Regions from separate parts of the Virgibacillus tibetensis genome, predicted to be linked through region 2. Evidence: predicted binding sites of a transcription regulator. Region 2 holds the regulator's gene; each other region holds the start of a gene.
The links. The regulator Rex, encoded in region 2, represses fermentation and respiration genes when NADH is low (regulators of the CRP and FNR family bind a similar motif). The targets are predictions, from matches to a motif close to TTGTGAAATATTTCACAA.

Region 1 (5,970 bases), on a different contig from region 2:
AGCAAACAGAGCAACAGCGGCAATTCCTGTAATAAAACCAAAAAGAACAGATAGAAAGACATCCTTTTTCTCCACCAATATCAGCCGGATAATAATTACTAGATCCTTCATGAGACATTCCCTCCCTGCTGGACAGAAACCATGGTACGGTAGGCTTCGACTGTCGTCAACAATTCTTCATGTGTACCAGAAGCCAGTAATTCACCATTTTCGAGGAAAAGAATTTTATCTGCGTTCTTAATAGTATGGAGCCTGTGGGCCACCGTAATGACTGTAGCAGATTGTGACAGTTCTTTAATTGATGACTGCAATATCCGCTCTGTATGCAGATCAAGGCCAGTCGTCGGCTCGTCAAACAGAATCATTGATGGACTTTTCAAAAATGCTCTTGCAAGTGCAATTCGTTGTTTTTCTCCACCAGAAAGGCCTCTTCCAGCTTCCCCTACAGGTGTGTCATAGCCCTTTTCAAGTGATTCGACCAGATGTGAAATCCCGGCTTTTTCCGCAGCGTGTTCTATCTCGTTTCTTGTAGCATTTTCCCTGCCACCTATCGCAATATTTTCCGCTATGGTTCCTGAGAACAGGTATGGGTTTTGGGAAATGTAGCTAAGCTGATCGTACCAGCTTTTTTCTCTATAGTCGGAGCGTGACTCCCTATTAATGAGTAATTCTCCCTCCGACAAGGGAACAAGGCCAGCGATAACATGTAATAATGTGGTTTTCCCTGCCCCGCTTTTCCCAACAACTGCAACTTTCTCATAAGCAGCAACTTCTGCATGAATATTCCTTAGTGAAAAGCTGTCTTCGCCATATCTGAATGTCACTCCGTTCAGTAAAAGACTTGGTGGTTTCCCTTCCACTTCACGGTCTCCCCATGAAACAGGAAGGTCTGTCTCGGTCAACTCAGCTTCTATTTTCTTTGCCGCTCCCATACTCCCTCTTCCCGTATGAAAAGCACTACCTAAGTCTTTTAACGCAACATAGAACTCTGGCGCCAGCACCAGCATTAAAAAAGCAGTGAAAAAGGAAATATTATCGAAAACGATCAATCGAATAGACACTTCCAAAGCAATCAATCCCATACTAAGCATAGAAACGAGCTCCAGCATAAAGGAAGATGAGAAGGCTATCTTCAGCACTTCCATTGTGGCATCACGAAAACCCAGACTGCTTTTACGGATTTTTTCCTTTTGTATCGTTGCACGACCAAATAGCTTAAGGGTCGTGAGTCCTTGTAAGGTATCGAGAAACTGCCCTGAAAATGCAGCCATTTTATCCATTTGCGCCTCAGATTTATCTTTCGTTTTCATTCCTATTACAATCATAAAGACAGGAATAAATGGAGCAGTAATCAGAATAATAAAACCGGTATACATATGTTGTGTAAAAATAACGATAAGAATAATAATTGGCACAATGGAAGAATGTATAATCTGTGGAATGTAGCTGCTGAAATAACTATCTATTTCGTCAACAGCATCCATCATTACACTGACCTTTTGACCCGATTGCCCCTGAATAGATGCCTGCATAGGATTCCTTGAAAATTTATTCAAAAGGGATTTTCTTAGATTCCCTTTAACTTTGGATGCTAACTTGACCCCTGTTCTCCCACTTATATAGTGAACAGCCGCTCGTGCAAAAAGTACGAGCAGTAGGCCCATTAATAAGGGCATAATTTCTGAAAAGGAATCTTTTTTCAAAAAGACCCGATCTACAATAGAAACAAAGAAGTAAGCCTGCCCAACTAGTATCAAACCCGACAGCAAAGCAAAGACAACCAAAAGAACAAGTTTGTTTTTCTGTTCGTATGCTAACTCCTTAAGTTGAACCATAGCTTTTGCCTCCTGGGGAATTGACTAAGTGAATTAATTCACAATCACTTCCTTTAAGTATACCGAATTAGTCTGGGTGAGTAAATGAATAATAACCGTGTTAACATAACTGTCATAGTTTCCCGTTCCTGTTTAACTTCATTTATCTGGGGGAAAAGGATGTTTAGAAAACATTTTAGAATAGGAGGTGCAACAGATGGGGAAAGAAATTTTTGGACCCTATCAGTCGAAAGACGATGCAATTAATAGTGTAAACGGATTAGAGTTAAAAGGATATAAAGCTGACAGTATCACCATCTTTACAAATCAAAGACATACAAAGGAGCTAAAACAGCGCACGGACGTAAAGGTGGAGAGTAGTATTTCGGAAAATGGGGAAGAAAACTCACCCCTCGACAAATTAAAAAGAATATTTACGAATGACTCAGGCTCTCATCCACATCTTCATGACAAGTTATTAAATTCGAGTATATCAGACAAACAAGCAAAAAAGTATGTTGATGCCATTGAATCGGGTGAAATTTTAATCATTGCTGATAACCAACTGAGAATGGGGCATGATTCAACCAGTGATACGGTAACCCTAGAGGAAGCAATAATACAGCGGAATGATAATTAAAAAACGAGGCGAACAGTATCTTTAACTGTTCGCCTAAATGTTGTTTATTATCCTGCATACGTATTGACTACTTCATTCCTTTTTACTGCTTTTTGTTTAATAAGCTGCCTTACAAACCAGCCAGCAACTATGAGCCAAAGAATTGAACCAAGAATCATCGAGAATGTGTAATCCATATTGAAGCCTTCTGGTGCATAAAAGATATACGTACTAACAACTGCTGTCATGAATAAGGCAGGTATACTGCAAATCCAATGGAACTTAGAATTTTTCAGCAAATAAATCGCACCCGTCCATAACATAACGGTGGCTACTACTTGATTGGTCCAACCGACATAACGCCAAAGAAATGTATAGTCGATCATAGACAAAAAGAAAGTTGGTAAAGCAACAGGGATCATGAGTAAAACCAGTGTCCACTTACCACTCATATCCTTCTTCGTAATTTGTTTCAGTAAATCAGCTAACATCATTCTAGAAGACCGGAGTGCTGTATCTCCAGTTGTTATTGGCAGTATGATTACACCAAAGATTGCTAGAATACCTCCTAACGTTCCTAGTGTTGTAATACTAATCTCATTAACCACACCAGCAGGTCCGCCTGCACCAAGGCTCTCTTGCAAGCCTGCTGTCCCTCCGTAAAAGGCCATCCCTGCTGCCGCCCAAATTAATGTAATGACACCTTCGCCAATCATAGCACCATAAAATACTTTTCTTCCTTCACTTTCCTTTTTAAGCGTTCGGGCTAAAATTGGGCTCTGAGTTGAGTGAAAACCCGAGATCGCACCACATGAAATGGTCACCATTAATAACGGCCATATTGGTAAATTTTCCGGATGCAGGTTGTTAAGAGTTAAATTAGGAATTGGATTATCAAAAAAGAACATCCCAACCCCAATTGATCCAGCCATAAAAATAAGAATTGCTCCTAGAATCGGATAAATTTTTCCAATCACCTTATTAATTGGCAAGACCGCTGCAAGTAATAAATATGCAAAAATAATTAAGATACACATTGTAAAACTAAACGGTGTAATTTCTGTCATCAACTGGGCAGGTCCAGCAGTAAATGCTGCCGCTACAAGAATCATTAAAAAGATCGATATAACATTAATTATTGTTTTAGCATAGTTCCCTAAGTATTTCCCTACAAGTGTAGGATACTGTGCACCACCGTGCCTTAGGGATAACATACCAGAGAAATAGTCATGTACAGCGCCAGCAAAAATACACCCTACTACAATCCAAATGAAGGCAACAGGACCATATAGCGCACCCAATATTGCTCCAAAAATCGGACCGAGTCCAGCGATATTTAATAACTGGATTAAACTCGCTTTCCACCAACTGATGGGCATGTAATCAAAGCCGTCTTGCTTCGAATATGCAGGGGTCTTCTGGTTATCGTCAATCCCGAAAATTCGTTCGACCACCTTTCCGTAAACGAAATAACCCACTACTAATAACAAAATAGATATAACAAAAGTAATCATCGCTGAACCTCCTTTAAAAAGAAATTTATAGAATATTTTAATTCGAAAAAATAGAAAAGGCAAGAAATTTCGACATTGTTTTTAAACTATTCATAGTCAACCGCTTACATTCCGAACATTAGAAAATAAGTATTTAAAATTGCCGAAATTGATTGACAATAATCCTCATTCTGCTATGATGAAGAATATTTTATATATACGCTAGCTTGCTAGAAAGGAGAGAAATTATGCTATCAGATCAACAAATTTTAAGGATTCCCGGACCAAGCCCAATTCCGCCCAGTGTGCAGCGTGCAATGAGTCAACCAATGATTGGGCACAGAGATCAAGAAACAAAGGAGTTACTCCAAAGGATAAAACCTGATCTTAAACCCCTATTCGGCACGGAACAGGAGGTAAACATTATTACAGGGAGTGGCACAGCCGGCTTAGAAGCAGCTGTTGTAAACACCGTTAAGCCTGGTGATGAAGTGTTAGTCATTGTTACAGGTGCATTTGGTGATCGTTTTGCCAAAATATGTGCAGCGTATCAAATAAAAACCCACCGGTATGATGTCAATTGGGGGGAAGCCGTGACATCTGATGCCATTAAAGAATACCTTGAGAAATATCCATCAATCAAAGCAGTGTTTGCAACTTTTTGCGAAACTTCTACAGGCGTATTAAATCCTGTTCAGGAAATTGCAGAAGCAGTACATACGCATTCCAATACCTTGTTCATTGTTGATGGTGTTTCCTGCGTAGGCGGCGTTGAAGCAAAAATGGATGAATGGGATATCGATATTCTAGTCACCGGCTCCCAAAAGGCCATGATGCTCCCACCAGGTCTAGCATTTATTGCTGTAAGTGAACGTGCGTGGAAGGTTATTGAGAATAATACACAGCCACGTTTTTATTTAGATTTAAAAAAGTACCGGGACAACTTAGATAAGGACTCTACGCCATTTACGCCTGCTGTATCCTTATTATTTGGATTGGAACAGGTCTTGCGACTTATTGAGCAAGAAGGACTGGAACAGGTTTATGCCAGACATCAACTGATGATGAAGATGACACGAGCAGCATTTAATGCCCTAGACATACCTTTACTAACAACTGATAAAGCTGCATCGCCTACCGTCACAGCAATAAAGCCAGCTGACTTTCAGGCAGATGAACTGCGTCGTATTCTCAAAGAGGATTTCAGCCTGACAATGGCTGGTGGACAGCAGCACCTGAAGGGGAGAATTTTCCGAATTGGTCATATGGGATACTGCTCTCCTGCTGATGTTTTGCAAACCATCAGTGTTATTGAAATTGGTTTAAGGAAAGCAGGTAAAACAACCGAGCTAGGCAAAGGCACACAAGCAGCACAAGAAGTCTATTTAAGATAAGTTCTACAGGAGGTAACGGATAATGACATTTACTGTATTAATCACAGATCCATTAAGCGAAGAAGGTATCCAAACCCTTCGAGATAATGCCCAGATGAACATTGTAGTCGAGACAGCTTTAACTCCGGATGAATTAGAATTACGAATTGTAGATGCAAATGCTTTATTGGTTAGAAGTCAAACCCAAGTGACCGCTAAACTCATCAGTAAAGCTTCCAACCTAAAAATTATCGGCCGTGCAGGTGTAGGTGTAGATAATATCGATCTGGATGCCGCAACTGAACATGGTATTATCGTTGTTAATGCACCAAACGGAAATACCAACTCAGCAGCCGAGCATACAATGGCAATGATCATGGCATTATCCAGGAAAATCCCACAGGCATTTCTTTCTTTGAAAAACCAACAATGGGATCGAAAAAAATATGTTGGGGTTGAATTGAAGAACAAAACGCTAGGTGTCATAGGACTTGGCCGAATTGGTGCTGAAGTTTCTTATAGAGCTATGGGCCAGCGCATGAAAGTAATAGCATATGATCCATTTTTAACAGAAGAAAAAGCAGTTGCAATGGGGGTTGATTACGGTACGGTCGAAGAGGTTATTAAAAAGGCTGATTTTATTACCGTACACACGCCGCTTTTAAAAGAAA
Region 2 (5,970 bases):
GCATGGTTCCACCGGCTGGTTGAAACCTTCCTAATATCACTTTTAATAATGTAGTTTTGCCGACACCATTCGGTCCAACTAATGCGATGCGTTCCCCACGATTAACATGAAGTTTTACATCAGAAAATAAAGGGGTATTGTCATCATCATACTTAAATGACAGATTATCTAATTTCAACACATCATTACCACTTCTTTTATCTACGGTAAACGAGAAGGACGCAGAAGACTCATCTCCAAAAGGTTTGTCGAGCTTATCCATCTTCTGCAGCTGTTTTCTTCGGCTTTGAGCTCTTTTTGTAGTTGATGCACGGACGATATTTCGTTGAACAAAGTCCTCCAGCTTTTTAATTTCGGTTTGCTGTTTATCAAACTCTTTTAGTTCCTGTTCATAGTCAAGTGCCTTTTGCTCCAGAAATTTACTGTAGGAACCGTGGTACTTCTTGGTTTTATGACGGGATATTTCATAGACAATCGAGACAGTTTTGTCCAGAAAATAACGATCATGTGAAACAATAACAACTGCTCCAGGATAGCTGACTAAGTAGCTTTCCAACCAAGAGAGTGTGTCGATATCTAAATGATTTGTAGGTTCGTCCAGAATTAACAGCTGTGGCTTCTTCAGTAATAATTTACCAAGTGCTAATCTGGTTTTCTGCCCGCCACTTAATTCATCTATAGGTGTACTATAGTCATAATACTGGAAGTTTAAGCCGGTCAAGACTGCTTTTATATCAGCTTCATACGTATAGCCTCCGCCCCTTTGGAAAGCTTGTTGAAGCCTGTCGTAGTCGTTAAGAAGCTTTTCATAGGCTGTCCCTGACAGATCAGCAGCTTGCTCCATTTTCTGCTCGATGGAGCGAATTTCCTGTTCCTGTGTGGTTAAATGTTTAAACACCTCGAGCATCTCAGCCCAAATTGTTTGTCCAGACTCAAGCGACATATGCTGGGACAGGTATCCTAACGTAAGGTCTTTCGGTCTGAAAAACTCACCATTATCATGTGTCAGTTCACCTGCCATAATTTTTAATAATGTTGATTTACCCGCACCGTTTCTACCTACGATAGCTATCCGGTCATTATCTTTAACTTCCATTTTTATATTAGCTAAAATTTCATCTGCTCCAAAGGATTTAGATAGTCCGTTTAATTGCATTAGTATCATTGCACTCACCTCATCTCTTCTAGTCTATCGTATTCTAAAGGAAGCTAGCAATAATATTGTGAAATTAATCACGACTTATTTCCATATTTCTGCTAAGATGGAGTAGAATAGAACATATACTAATGGAGTTGAGATTATGACAGATTTCACACATTTTAATGAACAGGGAAGAGCCCAAATGGTTGATATCAGTGGAAAAGTCGAAACGGAGCGAACTGCGATTGCCAGATCGAGTGTCCATGTTAGCAGAGAAATATATGAAAAAATCACGGAAAAAAAGGTAAAAAAAGGTGATGTACTTGCCGTATCACAAGTAGCTGGAATTATGGCAGCAAAGAAGACGTCTGACTGGATCCCCATGTGCCATCCGTTACAATTAAAAGGTGTAGATATTACTTTTGAATGGATAACAGATAATAACACGTATGAACTTATTATAGAGGCATTCGTTAAAACAAAAGGGAGTACTGGTGTAGAAATGGAAGCATTAACTGCCGCATCAGCAACAGCCTTGACTATATATGACATGTGTAAAGCAATAGATAAAGGAATGATCATTGGTCAAACCTATTTGATAGAGAAAAAAGGCGGTAAATCAGGAAATTATTATCGAGATGAAAAGAGGAATACGAATGGATAAAAATAAAATACCCCAAGCAACAGCCAAGCGTTTGCCTCTCTATTACCGATTCTTAAATAACTTGAATCAACAGGGAAAATCACGTGTTTCATCCAAAGAGCTCAGTGAAGCGGTAAAGGTAGATTCAGCAACAATACGAAGAGACTTTTCGTACTTCGGTGCACTAGGAAAAAAAGGCTACGGATATAATGTAGAATATTTACTTGGCTTTTTTCGCAAAACATTGGATCAGGATGAAGTGACGGATGTTGCTTTAATTGGTGTAGGCAACTTGGGAACAGCATTTTTGCATTATAATTTTATGAAAAACAATAACATTAAGATCAGAATGGCTTTTGATGCAGATACTGAAAAAGTTGGGACAGAAATTGGTGGTGTGCCCATCTATCATATCGAAGAATTAGAAGAGAAGATGATGAATGAGGTAAAAGTAGCTATTTTAACTATACCGGCTAGTGAAACGGATGGGATTACCGCTCGTCTGGTGGAATACGGAATAGCTGGAATACTCAACTTTACCCCAGCCCGTATTACAGTACCAGATCATGTTCGTGTTCACCATATTGATTTAGCTGTTGAACTACAGTCTTTGGTTTACTTCTTGAAACATTACCCGCTGGATACGGCTGAATAATTTTGAATGGGGGGTCTTTAAAGGCCTCTTTTTAGTTTTATTCTTTTGCATTTTATTTTCAACTAAGCTATCCTAAAATAGTTCGTAACTCGAAGAAAAATAGTCCATCAAAGCAGGGTATCGCGCCCAGATAAAAGTAAAAAAATTGATGGAGGGGAGAATGATGAGTAAATTACATACTAAATGGCTAGTTGTTATTTCCGTCTTATTCGGGACTTTTACGGTAATTTTAAATAATAGCATGTTAAACCCAACGTTGCCTATGTTTATGGAATTATTTGAAGCTGATGCAGTGGCGATCAGCTGGATGATAACGATCTTTATGGTATCTATGGGAATGGTAATGCCAGTGACAGGTTACCTGGGTGATCGCTTTGGTAAGAAACCCATTTATATGATCGGTCTGGCTGTATTTTTAATTGGTTCAATCGCCGGGTCCTTTTCTTCAACGTTGCCTATGATTATTATTTCACGTGCTATTCAGGGAATTGCTGGTGGATTGATGATGCCAATTGCTATGGCACTTATCTTTCACGCCTTTCCCCGCAATGAACGCGGGCTTGCAGTTGGAATCTATGGTGTAGCGGCAATGATTGCACCAGCAATTGGACCAACAGTTGGTGGGGTAGTAGTTGAATTCCTAGCATGGCAGTATTTATTTATTTTTAATATACCTTTTGCGATAGCAGGTCTATTATTCTCAGCGAAATACTTAAAACCAACCGAAGGAAATCCGAAATTGCGGTTTGACTTAAATGGCTTTATTTTGATTACAACAGGTGTGGGTGCAATCTTATATGCACTTGGAAGAGGATCAACTGTTGAACTGCTTCTTTCACCATTCAGTATTTCGTTAATTTTAGGAGGACTTTTACTGATCGCGGTTTTTGTTAAATACGAAAACAAACGGGAACAGCCTTTACTTAACTTGGCTATTTTTAAAATTCCAACCTATTCTGTTTCGATCATTGTTACAGCAATGTCATCCATTGGTCTCTTTGCGGGAATCTTCCTTTTGCCACTGCTGCTGCAAAATGTATATGGATTTAGTGAAATTGAAACAGGCTTATTATTTCTGCCAGCGGCATTAGTGAGTGGTCTGTTTATGACATTGGGCGGTAAAATTCTGGATAAGAAAGGCCCTCGATATGTGGTGCCACTAGGTTTGATTATCTTAGGAGTCTTCACATTAGCACTTGGATTCAATACGCTCTCTACATCTTTTTGGTTCATTTTAGCTATGAACAGTATCCGTAGTGCTGGGCTTGGTATGTGTAATATGCCAGCGACAACTGCTGGAATGAATGCTATACCCGATCCGCAAGTTGCTCAAGGTTCAGCAATGAATAATGTAATCAGACAAATCTTTTCTTCGTTTGGAATTGTATTTTTTTCCATTTACTATGAAGTACGAAGGGCACATTTGGTTACAAGGGAGCTGGAAATGCAACAAGCTACGCTGCAGTCGTTAAACGAGGCATTTATTATAGCAGGGATTGCTATACTGCTGGTTGTTCCATTGTCTTTTGTCATGAAGAATACAGAAGAGAAAAAAAGCGTGCAGAAGTCGTAAATTATAAAGAAGAAGCAGCAATTAGAGTCCACCCTTTAGGATAGACTCTTTAATAGGCTACTCCTTCTTTTTTTTCAGCCTTACATGAAGAGAAAGTAAACGAATACTGACTCCAAAATTAAGTGTAGCAAACAAAGCAATAACAAGCGTGGCTGCATTCCAAATCGTATCAACAGCGCTTAATACGGCAATATAGATGAAAAATATGCCCATTAAAAAATAGACAACTGCCAATACTTTAGGTGAAATCTTCATAATCTAACCTCCAAAAAAGATCATTTGCAGATCCTGAAGCTGTTGCTGCATTCTCTCGATTTCCTCTGGGGTTAAATTAAATTGTGCAATAACTACAATTGTATTCATGGCCATGTGTACGATGATTGGTACAATAATTCGTTTTGTCTTTACATATAAGAATGCAAAAACAAATCCCATCGACGCGTAAACCAATATGTGTTGAGGCTCGCCGTGGATGATTCCGAATATGAGCGCAGATAGTAATGCAGCAATAAAGAAGTTTGTTCTTTCATAAAGTCCCCCGAAAATTATTTTACGAAAAATAATTTCTTCCAGAATAGGAGCTATCACTGCAGGAATTATCATAAATAATGGTGCAGCACGAGCTACGTCCATTATCACCTGTGTGTTCTCAGACCCTGGATCAATGCCGAATACTTCGATCTCTATCATGGCTGCAACACCTTGAGCGATAAAGGCCATAAATACACCAAGAATGGACCAAAGTATGACTTGCCCAGTGGAAGAGGCATTACGCTGGCTTCCAGCCCGCATATCAGGTCTCATTATAAGTAATACGATAATCAGTCCTACCGCAAAGCTGAATATCGACCAGTAGATCACAGCATCAACTTCACTGATTGGTAATGTTAAGTATAGAAGCGGTGCGAATAAAATCCCCGAAAATTGTACAATGATATAGGTTATAATGACCCACCAATACCTTTTTTTCAAAATAGAACGACCCCTTTAAGATTTATGTAATCTTTATAGTGTATGTTTTTTATAGGAAAGCTATTTCTTCATACATATAAAGAATATTTTATCATAAATTCGGTGTTGGTTATAATAGTATGGTTTATATGGGAGGTTCACTTAATATAAAAAAATAAATGAGTTCATTACTTGCAATTTCAAAATGAATTATTTATTATAATGAGTAGGGATTAGCACTCAACACATGAGAGTGCTAATAAGTAAAAATTTAACATAGAATTAAGGAGGCTTTCTACATGATTAAACCATTAGGAGATCGCGTTGTTATTGAGCTTGTTGAACAGGAAGAGAAAACTGCAAGCGGAATCGTACTACCAGACTCTGCAAAAGAAAAACCACAAGAAGGTAAAGTAGTTGCAGTTGGTTCTGGCCGAGTAACAGAAAGTGGAGAAAAAATAGCACCTGAGGTAGCTGAAGGTGACGTCATTATATTCTCTAAATTTGCTGGTACGGAAGTTAAATATGAAGGTACAGAGTACTTAGTTCTTCGTGAAAGTGACATCTTAGCAGTAATTAACTAATTTAAATGTACAGGTATGAATCAGATATAAATTTACTTAGATAGATTGAAGGAGGACATTTTAATGGCTAAAGAAATTAAGTTCAGTGAAGACGCACGCCGCGCAATGCTTCGTGGTGTAGATACATTAGCAGATGCAGTTAAAGTAACATTAGGACCAAAGGGTCGTAACGTTGTTCTAGATAAAAAATTCGGTTCACCGCTAATTACAAATGATGGTGTAACAATTGCTAAAGAAATCGAACTGGAAGATGCTTTTGAAAACATGGGTGCACAGCTTGTATCTGAAGTTGCATCTAAAACAAATGATGTTGCTGGTGACGGTACAACAACTGCAACAGTTCTTGCACAAGCTATGATCCGCGAAGGATTGAAAAACGTAACATCCGGAGCAAATCCAGTAGGTGTTCGTCGCGGGATTGAA
Region 3 (5,970 bases), on a different contig from region 2:
CATACAGGATGAACGCTAATGGAAGTTTGACATTGGTATCTGACTTCATGCTGACTCCGGGGATCATATTAATCACCTGTCTTAGTTATTATAATTTTAAAGCTTCCGTCTTCCAAAGCTACTGTTTCGTGCACGTACCCACGCTCGTCTAACTCCTCATATAAAAACATTGGTCGGCGATCATTAATAATTGATAGCTGTTCATTTGTAAGCAGCTTATCTAATGCTTTTAGTGTTCTCATCATTGGTTGGGGAGGCTCTAACCCACGATTGTCGATCATCATAAACGTTAACCCTCTATCCTTGTATAAACTGTTTTCCAATGCTTTTTATCTACCTTTTCGGACTTATTTTCAAAACCCTTTCTTCTTAAAACAGCATGCAGTGGCACTGGGTTAAAAGGGGCATGCAGAATAAAATCCTGCCCTTCCTCCAACTGCTTTATCGTGCTCATAATTTTATCAAATGGTTCCTTTTTTAATCGTAAATCTTCACGTACATCCAATTCTAAGAAAGCTTCTTTTATCGCCATATTGATCACCTCTTTCATTTTATATCTATATGATAATCATTTTCAATTAGCTGTGTAGTGATTAGAATCACATTAGTGGATCTGTATAAATCATGATTTAAATATAAAATAAAAAAGCAAACTGCCATTAATAACAGTTTGCTTTGAAAAGAGCTGTATTTAAAATAATTCATCTTCCAACGCTTCAGGTTCTACCAGGATATACCCATCTTTCGTTGTGCTGATTAAATTCTTTTTTTTCAATTGGGTTAATGTCCGACTCACTGTTTCACGACTCGATCCTATCATATTTGCCAGTTCACGGTTTGTAAACTGAGTAGTAATCCGAATTTGCCCATCGCTTAATTCTTTCCCATAGCTTTTAGCTAGTCGAGACAAAAGCATGATAATTTGATCGTATGTATTAAGCAGAATCTTCTCTTCAAGTCGGCTTTGCAGGTCTACAATCTTATCACCAAGTACACGAAATAGTTTTACACAGGTCTCCGGATGAGTGATAAGGAAGTTCTCGAACGAACTAATAGGTATATATATTAAAACGGCATCTTCATGCACCTCAGCATGTGCCGGGCAATCATCCTGTCTGAAGAACCCTTGGTGCGGAAACATATCCCCCTTCTGGAGTACATTAACAATCTGTTCTTTTCCATGGACGTCTGTTTTATAGATTTTTACTTTTCCCAGGTGGATGAAATAAACATTAGTTAACGGGTCGCCCTGCATAAAAATATGTGTGCCAGAACGATAGGTCCGATTTTTGGCAATATCAAGAATTGGTTCCATCTCAAAGTCAGTTAGATCTTTAAATAAAGGAAATGATTGCAAAAGCTCTTGTACGGATTTTGTATTCATTAAAACGCTCCTCTCTTTTTGGAACTTATATGAAGTAATGCTCTTCTCTTCTTCTAGTTTATCATGTTTAAACCGGGTACATCAGTTAAAAAGTATACAGCGTGATTAAAATCATATGTTTATGGTGTTTTTTCTCACAGCTGCGTTCAGTTCCAGAGGATAAAATATAGATGTCGAACAAATAGTACCATAATAATGGGGGGTTAATATTATGAACGAAATACAGTATACCGTAAAATTACACGCACCTGATATTGAGCCGAGATTTAGACATCCACGGATATTTGAGGTATTTGATGAGCTTAATGCAGGAGAATTTATGGAGTTATCCAACGATCACAACCCGAAGCCACTGGAGTATCAATTTATGATGGAAAGAGAAGGTACTTTTATTTGGGAATACCTGGAGGAAGGTCCGTTGCTATGGAGAGTGGCAATTGGAAAGAAATAGAAGCTTACTAGTTGAAGACCTCTGAAGTTTTACACTTCGGAGGTCTTTTCCTATAGGTGATAAAATAGCCACGTGTGACGATTTATTGACAATGCCACACTAAGTGAAAAACATCACAGCCATGGGAAATGGAGTATTATACAATGAAGACAGAAATTAATAGGAGGGGTCATATGTTTCCTCGAGATTATAATGAAAATCCATTTATTGTTATTTGGGAGCTGACACGTGCTTGCCAATTAAAATGTTTACACTGCCGTGCAGAAGCACAGTACCATCGGAACCCATTGGAAATAACGTTTGAAGAAGGTAAAAAACTAATTGATGATATATATGAAATGGATAATCCTATGCTTGTTTTTACAGGTGGAGATCCATTAGAACGTCCAGATGTTTTTGATATTGCTGAATATGCTGTAAAAAAAGGTGTACGTGTTTCCATGACACCATCAGCGACGCCTAATGTAACAAAAGAAGCGATGCAAAAAGCAAAAGATGTAGGTTTAGCGCGTTGGGCATTTAGTGTGGATGGTCATTGTAAAGAAGTTCATGACCATTTCAGAGGTACCAAAGGCTCGTTCGACTTAACGATGAATGCAATAGAATACTTACATGAATTGGAAATGCCTCTACAAATAAACACGGTTATTTCAAAATATAATTATGAATATTTAGATGAAATGGCTGAAATGGTTGAAAAATTAGGAGTTGTCTTATGGAGCGTCTTTTTCCTTGTTCCTACAGGGCGGGGTAAAGAATCCGATATGATTTCACCTGCCGAACATGAACGTGTACTGAGATGGCTTTATAAGCTTTCGAAGCGTGTTCCATTTGATATAAAAACAACAGCAGCACAGCATTATCGCCGTGTTGTAATTCAAAACAAAATGCGTGAAGCTAAAGGTATTAGTGATAAAGACAATATTTTCTATGAGGATGCACTAAATACAGGTAAAATTGGACAAATTGATGGATTAGGTCGTGCACCTAAGGGTGTGAATGATGGAAACGGTTTTGTGTTTATTTCACATACTGGAGACGTGTATCCAAGTGGACTTTTGCCGATAAAAGCAGGTAATATCCGCCAAACTCCGTTAGCAACAATCTACCGTGAATCGGAAGTTTTCCAAAACTTGAGAAACCCGGATAAGTATAAAGGGAAATGCGGTGTTTGTGAATTCCGGCATGTATGTGGAGGCTCGAGGTCTAGAGCCTATAATGTTACCGGAGATTATATGGAGAGCGAACCATATTGTGTGTATATTCCAAAAGCAATGCGTAAACAAAAAAAGCTGAAAGTATAAACAAAAGCTTCCAGAAGGATATTCTGGGAGCTTTCACCTATTTATGGATGGTGGTATTATTCTTAGCTGTTAGCAAATTGTTTTCACGGTAAGGAACTTTTTCTTAAACAAAAAACAGGTTGGGACAAAAGAGGAAGTATTCAGGGAAATCCGAACATTAACGCCTGAGCAAATGTATCGCTTCGACAAAATACTTCGCTTTTTAGTGGGCACGGCTTCAGCTAACTGTGTGAAGAAGAGCACTTCACACAGTGGATCTTCAGCTCGTGCTGTTCCCACAGGAGTCTGCGTATTTTGCTTACGCTAAGTTCCGATTGTTCGGATTCTCATTCTTCCCATTTAGTTATGTCCCAGCCTCTTTCACTTTAATTATAAGAATAAGATTACAAGGGTACCTACAATAAAACAATAGAAAGCAAAGTATTTAAGGTTTCCTTTAGCCATAATATTGATAAACCATTTTAAGGCGTAAAATGAAGCAACAATGGACGCCATAAATGCGATTAAATAAGGAATCATTAATGCTTCAAAATCAGGATCCGTGATAATATCCGTAAATTTTAAAACGGTAATTCCCAGACTTACTGGAATGTACAATAGAAACGAAAAACGAAGTGCAGTTTCCTGTTTCATTCCGACCAGCATTGCAGCAACGATCGTAGCCCCTGAACGGCTGATCCCCGGTACTAAAGCGGCTGCTTGTGCAAAACCAACGATTAAAGCATCTCTAACTGTTAAATCACCATCATTTTTCCTGCCACGCAGATTCCGGATAATCCATAATGCAGTACCTGTGATGAGAAGGGTTATTCCAACGACGGCAACAAAACTAAGCGCATCTTCAATATAATCCTCAAACAATAAACCGATAATGCCTGTAGGGATTGTGGCTACTACAAGAAATAGAATAAATTGAAAATCGTCTTTGGCTGCTTCTTCCTTTTTCGTCAAAAAACGAAAGAAATTTTGGGTTAAACGAATAATATCTTTTCTAAAAACAAGCAAGACTGCAATTAGCGATCCGAAGTTAACAAGGATCTCAAAAGAAAGTCCTTTTATTTCTATTTCAAACAGTTCACGAAGAATTACCAGATGGCCGCTTGATGAAATAGGTATTGGTTCTGAAAATCCTTGAAATAAGCCTAAAAATAAATAGGTAAGTAATGTCCATAGTTCAGTAATGTTGTCCATGGGCTATCCTCCTGTTACGTAATACATTTCATTTCATAGATAGAACAAGTCACCAACCCATAGGCTACTGAATAGTCTAATTGGGGAGGTTGATAATATGAATAATGATTATCATCAAATATACGAGTTATGTAAAAGTCATATGCATTCCTACGTACTTGCTGAGATGGTTGATGGTTCGAAAGTAGATGGAATCATAACTGGATTGGATGACGAAAATGTTTATTTTGCAGTACCTTTAGATCCAAGTGAGCAGCAATACGCAGGCTACCACGAAAATATGCCTCAAACTCATCACCGTGAAGAAAGATACGGAGGGTTTGGTGGTTATCCGGGTTACGGTGCACCAGGGTTCGGGTTCCCAGGTTATGGATTTGGCCGTCCACCCTTTAGATTCAGACGGCTTGTATTACCATTGGCTGCACTAGCTGCATTAAGTGTTCTGCCTTGGTATTAATATAGATCAAATCCTGCATAAAAATGAAACCCTTGCCATTTAGTTCCTTAAACGGGCAAGGGTTTATTCTACATGACTACTACTTTTATGTACATTGTTTAGTTAGTGTCTTCTTCTTTTAAGACGCCTTCTCCTAATATTACAACGGCAACTACAAGAATAGCGGCAAGAACCAGTGTATTCACTAAGCTAAACGCTTCATTACCCATACTGGATAAAACATAAGAGATAACACCACTTATTAGAACTGCCCACACTATTGTCATTATGTAACGCATAGTTAACACCTCATCTTTTTTTACAAGTAACCTTAGTTTTTCTTAACATTCTCTTATAGTTTACCAAATCAGTACATAAAATAAAAGTATAAAATTTATTTAAGTAAAGGAGGATCTACATGACTTATCTGGTTGTGAATTGTAATCAGTGGATTGGTTTCCATATTACAGAATCCCTGCTTGATGATGGACGGATGGTTCACGGGGTGATAAATGAAACTATTGATGACAGCCTAACCATGTTTTTTGGTAGAAATAGTTCCTTTACGCTTGCTGAACCAGTAACTAGCGAATTCTATGAGAATGCAGTTATCATTCATGATGTTAAAGATAATACAGAAATTCAAGCCAAACGTAAGATTTTTATTGATCCTAGTGACCGAGTAAAAGATAGTGACAGTATTGTGTCAATTAAAGCTCCTCTGCTCTTTGGTGAATGGATGCCAATGAATGAAAATGGTCTGTACAGTAATAATAAATTTATTCGCTTTGATTCACCTTATTTTAAACAAAACGCAGTATACATTAAAGACTTTACAAAATCTCTGTTGAGCTGGCTTGAAAAAAGTAAGCTGCAATCAGAAATAGTGGTAAAATCATCAAGTAATAGAACAAAAGAAGATGTAAAACTTGAAAATTCGATCTACATTCGTGACAATGTACCTACTGAAGAAAATTTGGAGAGAGTTCTTAACCATTTTAAATTGTATAGTAAATTTTACTAATGATACAAAAACGTAACGGAATCTATTATTTACTCATCTTCAGCAAGGGGATACAATATCAGTAGTACACAGAATAGGTAGGATCCAGATTGGAGTGCCCAAATTGAAAAAGTTATTCGTTTTATTAATTGGCACATTATTACTCGTAACGGGATGCGGTAATTATTTTGAAGGCAACCA
Region 4 (5,970 bases), on a different contig from region 2:
CTACCATCTTTTTTTCAAACAATTATAGATATTATTGCTCAATCCCTTACTATTGCTTTTTGTTTTATTATTTGTTGGGTGTTTATTATAAAAATGAATTTTTTGGAGTCTTCCATGTTGCTGGGGATTCCTTATTACCCTTTCTATATACTCATTGTAATTGGTTTCGCCGGTTGGGGACTAGAGGCCATACTTAAATTTTTAGAATCTATAAAGAAACTAATTCACTAAAGTAAATGGAGGGATTTAAGTTGTACAATGAAATGGTTGGTTTAATAGTAATCCTTTCTGTGTTTACTTTACTGTTTTTACGTATTCCAATTGTAATTTCCATGGCAATTCCTGCCTGCATAGGAATACTATATTTGAGGGGATGGGAAACGCTTTCTACAGTTATAAACAGTATTATATGGACGCAAAGTTTTAACTATACATTAAGTACGATACCTTTATTTGTATTAATGGGACAACTATTATACGCCGCAGGAATCAGTTCCGATTTGTTTAAAACTTTTCGGAATTGGTTTGGTAGGTTTAAAGGTGGCTTGGGTTTAGCTACGATTGGATCATCTGCCATGTTTGGGGCATCGTCTGGTTCGAGTTTAGCGACTACAGGGACAATGGGGGTAATCGCAACCAAAGAAATGTTGCGGGGAGGTTACAGTAAAAGTTTAACTGGCGGATCGATTGTCGCGGGTGGAGCGTTAGGCATACTAATCCCTCCCAGTACTACATTTATTATTTATGGGATGATAACAGAGACGTCAATTGGTAGACTTCTACTAGCAGGAATTATTCCCGGGCTTTTATTAACGCTTTTTTTTATGCTTACCATTTATATTAGTGTACTAGTAAAACCAGGTTTAATATCTAAACCCCAGGATATGGAAAGCAACGTTAGTTGGAAAGAAAAATTTATCTCCCTGAAAAGTAACGTACCAATTATTTTATTGTTTATAATAGTAGTTGGTGGAATATACATAGGTTTTCTTACAGTTATCGAGGCAGCTGCTGTTGGAGCTTTTGGAGCATTTCTAATTGGAATAGGTAGTCGGAAATTAAATAAAAAGAACTTTGCTGAAGCGGTATTAGGAACAATAAAAACTACCGGTTTTTTATTCGCAGTAATACTGGGAGCATTTGTATTGAATTACGTTTTGACGATTACTCGTCTTCCTTCCTCATTAGCAGACTTTTTATTTTCATCAGCCCTGTCACCACTTATGATTTTTTTACTAATAGTATGTATGTATATTGTTTTGGGAGCTGTTATGGATACGGTAGCTATGCTTGTTGTAACTATACCTATCGTACTACCAGTGGTTGAGATGATGGGATATGATTTAGTATGGTTTGGGGTAATTGTTGTGCTACTCATCGAAATGGCACTCATTACGCCTCCAATTGGGATGAATTGTTTTGTTTTAAAGGGAGTAACAGATGAATTATCACTAGTAGATATTTTTAAGGGAGCATTCCTATTCGTTATCCCTATTCTTTTATTGATTACACTTATCTATATCTTTCCTAATATTGCATTATTTTTACCAGATACAGCATTCTAGTGGAAACATGTTTAAAGGACTTGCGTAGAGGATTGTTTCTAATTAAGTAGTACAAAACAATATACTGAGAAAATAGTAAAGACACCATTCTAGTAAATGGTGTCTTTACTATTTTTAACTGTACCTTGATTAAAACAGAGGCTGATTAACTACTGCTGTTTGGAGTGTAAGACATGAATTTTTGACGTCTCTGTTCAATAGGGACACGTAGGTTTACAAATTTTTAAAAAGCAATAAAACTGGTATGTGAAGGGAAAGATACAACGAAAGCATTTTCTTTGATTAATCTTTAAAGTAGGGTTATAATTAATATGAATTAAAGATAATTTAATTCAGAGTAAAATTTAGGAGGTATTACACAATGGAAAGACTATCAGGAAAAGTTGCAGTAATTACAGGTGGAGCAGGTGGCATCGGTAAAGTAACAGCAGAAAGGTTTTTAAAAGAAGGCGCTAAAGTTGTTTTAGTAGACTTGTTTGAGGAGTCACTTAGTAAAGCAAAAGAAGAACTGGCTTCATTTGGTGAAATACTTACAGTCCAAGCGGACGTTTCAAAAGAATCTGAAGTAGAGAATTATGTTAAAAAAGCAGTTGAACATTTTGGTAAAATCGATGTTTTCTTTAATAATGCAGGAATTGAAGGGAAAGTAGCTCCTCTTGTCGACCAAAAAATGGAGGACTTCGATCAAGTTATGAGCGTTAATGTACGTGGAACATATTTAGGATTGAAATACGTTCTACCAATCATGACTAAACAGGGTGATGGTAGTGTTATCAATACTTCTTCTGTAGCGGGATTGAACGGTAGTCCAGGCGTTTCACCTTATATTGCATCTAAACACGCTGTAGTGGGAATAACAAAAGCAGCAGCAATAGAAGTAGCTAACGCAAATGTACGAGTAAATTCTATTCATCCATCACCTGTTAATACAAGAATGATGCGTTCTTTAGAAGAGGGAATGAATGTAGAAGAAGAAACATTAGCAAAAAGTATTCCATTAGGACGTTATGGAGAATCAAGTGATATTGCAAATTTAGTTTTATTCCTAGCTTCTGATGACAGCACATTTATCACAGGAGTTCAGTATAGAGTTGACGGTGGTATGGGAGCCTTATAAGTTTTGTAACTTCCCGGTTTTTGGCGAATTTTGTCGAACGGGATGGCCCCTCCTTACGGTAAGTCAACATCGAATCGCTACGGGATAAGGAAGGCTGATTAAAGCCGGGCTTGTGCTCAGGCGTCGGTATACCCACAGAAGTGAGCATTTTTTCTTTTGGATGAACTTGATTTATCGCCAGAAATGGCGAAAGTCAAGTAAATATAATACTCTGGAGTGAATCTCATACGGGCAGTGGAAGATCGACTAACTGCGCCGCTTCGCGCGGCAACGTCGACCCACCGGCAATGTGCAGGCGCAGGTCGTACGGCAATAACCGGGCGCCCTGCACTTTGTTCTTCTACACAAAGGACTGTACTAATTATTTTCATTGATCCCTATTTTTTCGTGAGTTTTAATTGGGTTTTATTATTGTACCAGGATTCCTGCTTTTTTTAAATCGTTGCATGCTGCATTGATTTTATTCATTGTATCAGCTTCTAATGTATGCAAATGAATTCCTTCAGTTAGAGTAGACAAGTAGGTGGCATTCGTTTCTTTTATTCGTTTTACAAATTGGTCAACTTCTGCTCGGTTACTTACCATAACTGACGCGGTTAAATCTCCATACACTGCATGCTCGACGATCACATCTCTTACGAGTACACCATGATCAACTAGGCAATATAATTCTTCCTGCGTTTGTTCTGGTGTGTGATTACATACAACAACCAATTTCTGTAAATCTTCGTTTTGTTGCTGATTGATAAGCATATAGCCCTGGCTTGTTGCAATGATTGGTTCATTTTTTGCTTTTAAAATGGATACATCCTGAACGATTACCTGTCTGCTTACATTCGTTTTATTGGCAAATTCACTACCAGTAATGGGACTTTCCGTTTCTTTTAACATGTTCATGATAAGATTTTGGCGCTTGATCGAAGACATTTTATCTTGATCTTTCACGTTTATCTACTCCTCTATGTATAAAAAATACTAATCTATACTATGATCTTGTATACCTTATCCTATGATGTTACAACAGTAGAGTCAAATTCACATAAAAATTCACTTGCTATTATAATAGTCTTATGTAAATATAGATGTCAAGACAACTGAATATACCTAAGTTTTTTAAATCAACGTAGAAGGGATGGACATAAAGGGATTTACACAATCAACCGTTCCAAGAGGCGGATGGTGAGTTCACAAATGCTAAGGCATTAATTATTTATTTTAATGTGAATATTTTCACATGTTGATTTTTAAAATAATACAAATGATAAACGTTAAAGGGGTTAAGAAAATGAATCAATTAAAATTACGAACTCAAATTCAGTCCTTTTTACTTGAGGATATTGGAGATAATGATATTACCAGCCAGGCTATTTTTCCGCACGACCAAGTGGGTAAAGGTGTGTTTATTGCTAAGGAAGAAGGAATTATTTCCGGTTTAGAGGTTATTAAAGAGGCCTACCATTTACTTGATTCACAGATTCAGGTTAGCTTATGTTTTGCTGATGGGGACTGGATATCTGCTGGTGAAACAATTGCAGAAGTAGAAGGTCCAATTAGACATTTGCTCACAGGTGAGCGTGTTATTTTAAATCTAATCCAACGAATGAGTGGGATCGCCACGATCACTACTAAATGTGTGGATGCACTAAATGATCCTTCCATCCAGATCTGTGATACAAGAAAAACAATTCCGGGGCTGCGCATGTTTGATAAATATGCCGTGATAACAGGTGGTGGTAAAAATCATCGGCAAGGTTTATATGATGGTGTGATGATAAAGGATAACCATATTTCTTTCGCTGGATCAATTAAAAAAGCTATTCAATCTGTTCGGGAAACAATTGGTCATATGGTTAAAATAGAGGTTGAAACAGAAACGAAGGAAGAGGTGATGGAGGCAGTCGAAGCGGGGGCGGATGTAATCATGTTTGATAATCGTACACCAATAGAAATTAAGGAATTTATTGAGTGTGTACCAGATTCGATTGTGACAGAGGCTTCCGGGGGAATAACGCTGGATAATTTAGCTGCTTACTCTGGTACAGGTGTGGATTATATTTCACTGGGAACTATAACGCATTCTGTTCAAGCATTGGATATTAGTTTTCAAGTGAAAGAGGGGAGAAAAAAGTGAGATTAGTAGAAAAGCTTAGTCGTAAGTATAGAATTAGGTTGCTACTTGGGTTAATGCTGATCGGTCTAGTAATATTGGTTGCTTGTAAGGGCCCAGAAGAAAAACCTTCCAAGACAGACGTATCCGGTGAAGCATCCGGATCAGTAGAATCAACTGTAAATGGTTCCATTCAAACAACGATTATAGGCGGGCGTACAGGAGGAGCATGGTCTGTATTTACGGAGGGTATCGCAGAGTCCATTCGTCGGGATAACAATAATTCACTTGTAACTGTAGAACCAGGTGGAATTGTCGAAAATCCACTTACTGTTGGTACGGGTAAAATTCCGTATGGTTTGTCCTATGCAATGACTGGCTACGCTGCTTATAGTGGGGATGAACCTTATGATCAGGCTTATGAAGATATTCGGGCAATAAGTGTAGTTATACCTTCTAATTATTATCAGTTTATTGTAAGGGCAGATATGGAATATAATTCTTTGGATGCGATGATGGAAAATCAGGCGCCACTACGCCTGGCTGTCGATCAAAAGGGTTCAGCAGGTGAAAAGATCACAAGAAGTATTTTACAGGGGTATGGTGTTACGTATGAAGATATTATTTCTTGGGGCGGATCTGTTGATCATTTAGGTGGAGCAAAAACGTTTGAATTAATGAGTGATAAACGTGTCGATGCTACCGGGGACGCTGTGTCTGTTCCTTCAAGTGACATTATCGAAGCCTCAACAACACTAGATCTGCAAATTTTATCGATAGATGAGAAAATTATTCAAGCTGTATCAGAAGATCTCGGAATGGTACCAGGTACGATTGAAGCTGGTAGTTATGAATTTTTAGAAGAAGATGTAGATACAGTTAACACGCCAGCTATTTTAATTGTGCATAAGGATGTACCAGAAGAAGAAGTCTATCAGGTTACTAAAGCAATTCATGGAAACCTTGATTACCTAGGTACGGTGCACGAGGAATTTAAAAATTTAACGGTTGAAAGTATGATAAACGTTGGTAATGTACCACTTCACCCAGGTGCAAAGAAGTATTTCGAGGATCAAGGATTGGTTCATTAAATTTAAAATCCAAACTGTAGGTTCTTGGAAGGGATGTGGATTTATGGGCATTATGAATAGGTTAGCACCTTGGTTCAAAGAAGGTAACCG

Region 1: a site for Rex is predicted at 1,862-1,879, ahead of cydD (thiol reductant ABC exporter subunit CydD). Genes of this name have one in related genera too.
Region 3: a site for Rex is predicted at 1,937-1,954, ahead of QGM71_RS08920 (TIGR04053 family radical SAM/SPASM domain-containing protein). Genes of this name have one in related genera too.
Region 4: a site for Rex is predicted at 3,901-3,918, ahead of nadC (carboxylating nicotinate-nucleotide diphosphorylase). Genes of this name have one in related genera too.

Annotation. Positions count from the first base shown of each region.
Region 1 covers NZ_JARZFX010000003.1:340,662-346,631, forward strand. Annotated here, with positions in the region: gene cydC (thiol reductant ABC exporter subunit CydC) at 1-111, opposite strand, end outside; gene cydD (thiol reductant ABC exporter subunit CydD) at 108-1,835, opposite strand; gene QGM71_RS09925 (general stress protein) at 2,032-2,454, shown strand; gene QGM71_RS09930 (carbon starvation CstA family protein) at 2,502-3,947, opposite strand; gene QGM71_RS09935 (pyridoxal-phosphate-dependent aminotransferase family protein) at 4,175-5,320, shown strand; gene serA (phosphoglycerate dehydrogenase) at 5,343-5,970, shown strand, end outside.
Region 2 covers NZ_JARZFX010000022.1:4,993-10,962, forward strand. Annotated here, with positions in the region: gene QGM71_RS20615 (ABC-F family ATP-binding cassette domain-containing protein) at 1-1,165, opposite strand, end outside; gene moaC (cyclic pyranopterin monophosphate synthase MoaC) at 1,302-1,805, shown strand; gene QGM71_RS20625 (redox-sensing transcriptional repressor Rex) at 1,798-2,439, shown strand; gene QGM71_RS20630 (MDR family MFS transporter) at 2,603-4,012, shown strand; gene QGM71_RS20635 (YdiK family protein) at 4,070-4,267, opposite strand; gene QGM71_RS20640 (CPBP family intramembrane glutamic endopeptidase) at 4,271-4,984, opposite strand; gene groES (co-chaperone GroES) at 5,263-5,547, shown strand; gene groL (chaperonin GroEL) at 5,611-5,970, shown strand, end outside.
Region 3 covers NZ_JARZFX010000003.1:130,071-136,040, reverse strand. Annotated here, with positions in the region: gene QGM71_RS08945 (hypothetical protein) at 1-67, opposite strand, end outside; gene QGM71_RS08940 (DUF2249 domain-containing protein) at 69-284, opposite strand; gene QGM71_RS08935 (DUF2249 domain-containing protein) at 290-532, opposite strand; gene QGM71_RS08930 (Crp/Fnr family transcriptional regulator) at 692-1,384, opposite strand; gene QGM71_RS08925 (DUF2249 domain-containing protein) at 1,596-1,835, shown strand; gene QGM71_RS08920 (TIGR04053 family radical SAM/SPASM domain-containing protein) at 2,009-3,139, shown strand; gene QGM71_RS08915 (undecaprenyl-diphosphate phosphatase) at 3,509-4,330, opposite strand; gene QGM71_RS08910 (hypothetical protein) at 4,428-4,787, shown strand; gene QGM71_RS08905 (DUF2929 family protein) at 4,886-5,065, opposite strand; gene QGM71_RS08900 (hypothetical protein) at 5,185-5,790, shown strand; gene QGM71_RS08895 (BMP family ABC transporter substrate-binding protein) at 5,885-5,970, shown strand, end outside.
Region 4 covers NZ_JARZFX010000008.1:88,453-94,422, forward strand. Annotated here, with positions in the region: gene QGM71_RS14975 (TRAP transporter small permease) at 1-231, shown strand, start outside; gene QGM71_RS14980 (TRAP transporter large permease) at 252-1,565, shown strand; gene QGM71_RS14985 (SDR family NAD(P)-dependent oxidoreductase) at 1,927-2,682, shown strand; gene QGM71_RS14990 (transcription repressor NadR) at 3,091-3,633, opposite strand; gene nadC (carboxylating nicotinate-nucleotide diphosphorylase) at 3,968-4,813, shown strand; gene QGM71_RS15000 (TAXI family TRAP transporter solute-binding subunit) at 4,810-5,880, shown strand; gene QGM71_RS15005 (TRAP transporter permease) at 5,924-5,970, shown strand, end outside.